One region of the Exiguobacterium sp. KKT215 genome, then DNA from elsewhere that is predicted to be linked to it. Evidence: riboswitches for the same ligand, from Rfam matches in the RefSeq annotation. Region 1 holds a riboswitch; each other region holds the start of a gene.
The links. A riboswitch is a leader RNA that binds a small molecule or an ion and turns the genes downstream of it on or off. The one in region 1 is predicted to bind S-adenosylmethionine.

Region 1 (2,228 bases):
GATCTTGAGCGCCTGGTCTTGCCAAAGGCGTTCGACATCTGCTCGCAGCGCCGTCTCGATGTTGTTCGACTCCGCGTCTTTGAACGGATCGGTGAAGATGAGCTTCTCGGTGATGTCACACAGTTCCGGGTTGTAATAGTCACGTTCAATCCGCTTCTTCGCGATCGGTCCAGCTGCGTAATCCGACGTCGCAAACAGCGTCTCGCCCAAAAATTCACCGACATGACGGGCGAGTTCCGGGTAGCTCTCCCCGTTCAAATAGCCGGTGCGGACAATCTCATAATCAGATAGATCTTCTATAATCGTGTAAGCGAGTGTCCGGTCGCTGCCAAGGACAGCCGGGACGAATCGAGGCGCGACAGTCGCAAACTCACGGAGTGCCAACTGTTCAATCCATGCCCGCTCGAGCGTGAGCGGCCAGCTCTCACCGACGACTTTGGCGTATGGGAGCGCTTGTTTGACGATCAGGCGCTGTTCGCCTTGGCGAATCCGAAAGACGAGATTCAAGTTGCCGTCCCCGATCTCCTCGCACTCGGCGATTCCTTCTTGCAAGTATCCTAATTGACGGACGTGCTCGACGACGGTCTGTTCTGTAAATGGTTGATATGACATGATGTTTTCCCCTTCCTGTACGTTGCCCACAAAAAAAGCCCCTTTCTCCGCGAGAAAGAGGCACAGCCAAAATGGTTGTTCCTCTCATCTGTCAGACATTCGTCTGGTGGATGTAGCACCGTGCCTAGTGGTCGGTTGCTGCGGCGTCATCGGGCCAATTCCCTCTGCCAACTCGCGATAAGAGTGTGTTATTCGATTCGGTGAACTTATGTGATGAATATTACGGACTCGACGTCACGATTGTCAACGTCATTTTCTCGACGCAACTCCGTCTTTTTTTGTGCATATATGGAAACAACTTCCCAAAATATTTTTTTTGGAAAAAAAGGAATTGACGACATGATGATTCTGTGCAAAAATTCAATTAAATTTCACAACTTCAAATCACATTCTTATCAAGAGCAGACGGAGGGACGAGCCCGATGATGTCGCAGCAACCGACCAGAGATGGCACGGTGCTAATTCTTGCAGCGAAAGCTGAGAGATAAGAGTTCATTTTTTATGATGACCTCTTGCCTCGGCATGGGGTCATTTTTTGTTTGCCTGGAAGGAGGAACCATATGAGTATCACTGCCACATATGAAATCAAACGAACGGACGCGGTCGCGACCGTCGCCGACAAAATCGCCCTCGAGCTGACCGTCGGTACTTGGACGGAGCTACCTCACTTAGAGCAAGAGCAGTTACAGGCGTACCGGGGTGAGGTCGTGTCGACGACACATACGGATACGACGAGCCGCTTCACAATCCGCTACCCGTTACATAATGTCAGCCCTGACTTTTCATCCATCTTGACGACGACGTTCGGGAAACTGTCCCTCGACGATTCGATTCGGTTAATTGATTTGACGTTGCCCGAGACGCTCGCCCCTCATTTCAAAGGCGCCAAGTTCGGGGTCACTGGAATTCGCGATTTACTCGGTGTTCATGATCGCCCGCTCGTCATGAGCATCTTCAAAGGTGTCATCGGCCGTGACCTCGCGTTTCTCGAGCAGCAACTCCGCGATCAGTTCGCCGGAGGCATCGATATCGTCAAAGACGACGAGATTTTATACGACAACCCGCTCACCCCATCGCTCGAACGGGCCCGGATCGGAGCGGACGTCATTCAAGCCCACTTCGAGGCGACCGGGAAACGTGTCCTCTACGCCATCACGCTGAGCGGCCCCGTGTTCGGTCTACGTGACCAGGCGCTCCGTCTTATCGAGGCAGGTGCGACAGCGCTCCTGTTCAACGTCTATACGTACGGTCTCGACGCACTGCGCGAACTCGCGAACGATCCGGATATCCACGTCCCCATCTTGGCACATCCGGCCTTTGCCGGCGCCTTGACCGGGTCAATCAGTCATTCGCTCTTACTCGGTAAACTCCCACGCCTCGCCGGGGCCGATTTAACGCTCTTCCCGTCTCCGTACGGCTCCCTCGCGACACCGCGTGAAGAGGCGTTCACGATTCGTGACCAGAGCGCCGAACCGCATTGGTCGAAACCGATTTTACCGGTCCCGTCAGCCGGGATTCATCCAGGACTCGTCGCTGATATCATTCGTGATTTCGGGACGGATGTCGTCATCAACGCCGGCGGTGGCATTCACGGACACCCGGACGGCGCAGCCGCC
Region 2 (2,228 bases), 610 kb from region 1:
GGCTCGTTTGTGACATATAGGAGCATCCCGAGGGCGAGACCGATGACGAACGTCGCGGCTCCGGCGACGAGCGTCATATAGAGCGTCTCCCACGTCTGTTCTAACATGACTTGCCAATCTACATTAGGAAACATCGCTTTCTACCTCCACTTCCACTGCCTGTGATCGGATTGAGGCGATGGCCCGCTCGACTTCAGCCGGCTCTCCGATCAATTGGATGAATAATGTCCCGAGGGCACCGACTTGTGACTGCGTCACGTTTCCGCCGATGATGTTGAAGCCGATGTCATGCTGCTTCAACACTTCCGACAGAATCGGTTGTTCGGCCGTCTCGTTCAAGAATTTGAGCTTGACGATTTGACCGCTCGGATAACGAGCTTTCAAATGTTCGAACGTGAGCGACATGTCTTCGACCGCGCCGATCTGCTTGACGAACTCTTTCGTGATTGGCTGTTCCGGGTGTTGGAACACGTCGGCGACTTGTCCGGTCTCGACGACCTTTCCGGCCTCCATGACGGCGACACGGTGACAAATCTTTTGGATGACGTGCATCTCATGGGTGATGAGGACGATTGTCAAACCGAGTTTCTTGTTGATGCTGACGAGCAGTTCGAGAATCGAATCCGTCGTCTTCGGGTCGAGTGCGCTCGTCGCTTCATCGCAGAGGAGCACTTCTGGATTCGTAGCGAGCGCACGGGCTATCCCGACTCGCTGCTTTTGGCCGCCTGATAGTTGTGACGGATAGCTGTCTTCTCGTCCGGCGAGGCCGACGAGCTCGACGAGTTCTTGGACGCGGCGTTTGCGCTCGCTCGCCGGTACCCCGATGAGTTCGAGAGGGAAGCTGATATTCTCAGCGACCGTGCGCGACCATAATAAGTTGAAGTGTTGGAACACCATCGAGACGTTTTTACGTACCCCGCGTAGTTCCTTTGGTGTGAGTTTCGTCAGCTCGCTGCCGGCGACCACGATTTCACCACTTGACGGTGCCTCGAGTCGGTTGAGCAAGCGGATGAGCGTCGACTTCCCCGCCCCTGAATATCCGATTATTCCAAAAATTTCGCCGCTTTCGATTGTAAGCGACACATCATCGACCGCCTGGACCCGACCGTTTTTCGTGTCGAACCATTTGGCCACATTGCGTAATTGAATCAATCCATTTCCCTCCTGACAACAAAAAAAGTACGCACGTTTGAGCAAACGTGCGTACTTTATCGTACGGACAACGATTGCTCTCATCTTCCAAGGTATACACCTTGCTGGAATTAGCACCATTTCGGATTGCTCCGCGGTTGCTGGGCGTCATAGGGCCAGTCCCTCAGCCTCTCTTGATAAGAGTGGTTGCGTATTTGATTAGCTTTATCATAGCGACACATTATTTTCATGTCAAACTATTTTTTTCAGCAAAATAAAAAAAGGTGCCATCCGAGGATGACACAGAACGTAGCACCTTGAGTCACTGAAGGACAACCCATAGATGAACCTCTTTTGCCCGATCAGAGCATTCATCCTTATATGGGGGACTTTTACCCAACCATCACTCGGTCTTCGAACGGACCATGCAATTACGCGACCGGTGCCCCGACGCTTGATTTTTTTGGGGGACAATCGAAGGGAAGGTCCACCTGAAATCGCGTAAGCTCATGCAGCGGTTGTTCGAAAACGTCTTGATGACGGGAAAATCTCGTCCTATGTTGTGTTCAAGTAAGATGTTGTAATGAATATATCATTCGTGAACTTTCTGTGTCAACTGATTATTTAAAATTTTCAGATTATTCTAATCATCCTATCTCACTTAACGAAAGATAGGACGTGCTGGACGTTTTGAAATGCGTACAAACGATCGCGAACTTGGCCATTTTCCAGCTTCAATAGTGCCGGAACGCTCATGACCTGATACGCCTCGAGTTCGTTCGGGATAAAGTTGGCATCGCGTTTTTCAATTTTCAATTCTGGGTCGACCGCCTCGACGACCGAGAGCATCCGCTCGGCCACGGCGCATGTACCGCACATTGGGGCGTATATATATAAGAATCCGTCTGTCATCATTTTGCTCACCTCTCTTTTAAGTATATGAATCCGGGCCAATCGGTTCAAAAGTTGTGCTCAAATGGAAAATTCTGAACATTTCAACATTTCTTGTTGACGCTCGGCAGAAAGAGGCATAGTATGGTCATTAACTTTATCGCTTTTGTACATAACAGCAAACCAGTAGAAAAGGACAGGTGAAT
Region 3 (2,228 bases), 1.1 Mb from region 1:
CGCGCACCTCCTCATAGGCGGCAAACAACCGCTCGATTCGTTCGACGGCCTCGTCAATCTTCGGTTCCGGTGAGACGAGACCGAAGCGGACGTATCCGTTCCCTTCCGAACCGAAGAAATAGCCCGGGGTGACGGCGACACCGGCTTCATGCAGCAGTTTCCGCGAGAACGACTTGGCATCACCCTCAGGCACTTTCGCCCAGACGAAGAACGAGCCTTCCGGCGGTTCGACGGCCCAGCCGGCCCGGTTCAACCCGTCAATCAGGCGATCACGCCGTGCCTCGTACAGTCGTGCCAAGTCATCGCGAATGGTACGGGGCGCCTCGAGCGCAGCGACAGCCGCCGCCTGGATGGCCGAGAACACGCTGACGTGGACGTGGTCCTGATACGTGTTGATCGCCTCGATGATGTCCGCGTTCCCGACGGCGAAGGCGACGCGCCAACCGGACATGTTGAACGCTTTCGACATCGTATATACCTCGATGCCGACTTCTTTCGCCCCTTCCGCCTGCAGAAAGCTAGGCGGGACATGGCCATCGAATCCGATGCTGCCATATGCGAAATCGTGGACGACCATCAAGTCCCGCTCCCGGGCGAAACGGACGGTATCGTCAAAGAAAGCGGGTGAGGCGACGGCTCCGGTCGGATTGCTCGGGTAGTTCAAATACATGAGTCTTGCATCTTGCGTATCGAGCGTCTCATAGTCCGGCAAGAAGCCGTTCTCTTCCCGGAGGACGAGGTCACGGACGACGGCACCGGCGAGGCGTGCCCCCGAGATGTAATCAGGATAGCCGGGATTCGGTAGCAAAATCCCGTCGCCAGGTTCGAGTACGCATTGCGGCAACGTGATGAGACCAGATTTTGAGCCGATGAGAATCGCGACTTCTGTCTCGGGATCAAGTTCGACTCCATACTCATTCAAATAGAACGTCGCCACTGCTTGCTTCAGGCGGGCCTGACCGCGGAACGGACCGTATTGATGGGTCGAGGCGTCGAGGAGCGCCGTCTGAAGCGCGTCACAGATTGGCTCAGGCGTAGGCAGGTCAGGCGTCCCTTGTCCGAGTCGGATGATGTCGCGGCCGGCTTGTTCGAGTTCGGCCACCTCGTTCGCGAGTCCGACGAAATGTTGAGGTGGTAACGTTTTAAGTAGATGTGAGCGTCTGTCAGTCATGAATAGTCCTCCTATGCAAAAAACACCCCTTTCCGCGGAAAGGGGTGTCGAGATACGGACGTATTCAAACAACCACCTTTCCATCTCTCAAGGTCACCTTGCTGGAATTAGCACAGTATTGAATCAATCTGTTGCTGAAGCTTCATCGGGCCAGTCCCTCCGCTTCTCTTGATAGAAAGTGTTTTATATGCGATTTGTCTTTTTGTAATATGTCACTTAGTTAACCAAACGTTACCAATCTTGTCAATCCTTTTTTGAAAATGAGCATGTCCTCTTGAATCCCGATAAAAAAACGTTCATAGTGAAAGTGAACGTTATTCTACAAAATTTAAAACATGAGGGGATGGACCTTTGGAATTAAACCGTCAATTGATTTGGAAGTTGAGCGTGATCGGCCTGATCCTGCTCGTGCTCTGGAAAGTCATCAGCGAACCGGATACGATTTCGCAGATGATGCATTATACGTTCCAGTTGCTGACGCCGATTATTATGGGAATCGCCATCGCGCTGCTCCTGAATACCGTCCTGTCCTATATAGAAGAACGGTTTCAACTAAAACGATATCAAGGCTTGCTAATCGTCTATATCATCTTTATCGGGATTCTCGTCATCTCTGCGGTAACGCTGTTCCCACGCATTTATTCGAGCCTCGCCTCGCTCATCGAGGAACTCCCGTCCTATATCCGGCAAATCGACGGGTATCTGTCACAGTTGAACACGTATTTGAAAGAGTATAACGCGACAGTCGCCCAGGCCATCGATTTCAGCCGGTTCGAGGAGCGCTACTCGGGCTGGGTCGAGACGGCCGTCTTGTCGTCGGTCAGCTACGTTTCGAGCTTCACGATGACGCTCATCAACTTCTTGATTGGGATCGTCATCTCGATTTATCTTTTAAAAGACAAAGAGATTTTTGCCCGCATGTTCAAGCGGCTGTTGTATGCGATGTTCCCGGTCGCGTCAGCCAAGACGACGATCGACATCTTCCAAGAGATGGATTACATCTTTAAACGCTATATCATCGGGAAGTCGCTCGACTGCCTCATCATCGGGGTGCTGG

Region 2: another riboswitch for S-adenosylmethionine. It lies ahead of ACZ2GZ_RS04795 (methionine ABC transporter ATP-binding protein); the one in region 1 lies ahead of ACZ2GZ_RS01740 (2,3-diketo-5-methylthiopentyl-1-phosphate enolase).
Region 3: another riboswitch for S-adenosylmethionine. It lies ahead of ACZ2GZ_RS07330 (aminotransferase class I/II-fold pyridoxal phosphate-dependent enzyme); the one in region 1 lies ahead of ACZ2GZ_RS01740 (2,3-diketo-5-methylthiopentyl-1-phosphate enolase).

Annotation. Positions count from the first base shown of each region.
Region 1 covers NZ_CM145756.1:303,850-306,077, reverse strand. Annotated here, with positions in the region: gene mtnK (S-methyl-5-thioribose kinase) at 1-612, opposite strand, end outside; SAM riboswitch class I at 694-796, opposite strand; SAM riboswitch class I at 1,002-1,103, shown strand; gene ACZ2GZ_RS01740 (2,3-diketo-5-methylthiopentyl-1-phosphate enolase) at 1,173-2,228, shown strand, end outside.
Region 2 covers NZ_CM145756.1:910,365-912,592, reverse strand. Annotated here, with positions in the region: gene ACZ2GZ_RS04800 (methionine ABC transporter permease) at 1-134, opposite strand, end outside; gene ACZ2GZ_RS04795 (methionine ABC transporter ATP-binding protein) at 124-1,152, opposite strand; SAM riboswitch class I at 1,230-1,335, opposite strand; gene ACZ2GZ_RS04790 (thioredoxin family protein) at 1,789-2,055, opposite strand.
Region 3 covers NZ_CM145756.1:1,406,041-1,408,268, reverse strand. Annotated here, with positions in the region: gene ACZ2GZ_RS07330 (aminotransferase class I/II-fold pyridoxal phosphate-dependent enzyme) at 1-1,171, opposite strand, end outside; SAM riboswitch class I at 1,249-1,349, opposite strand; gene ACZ2GZ_RS07325 (AI-2E family transporter) at 1,523-2,228, shown strand, end outside.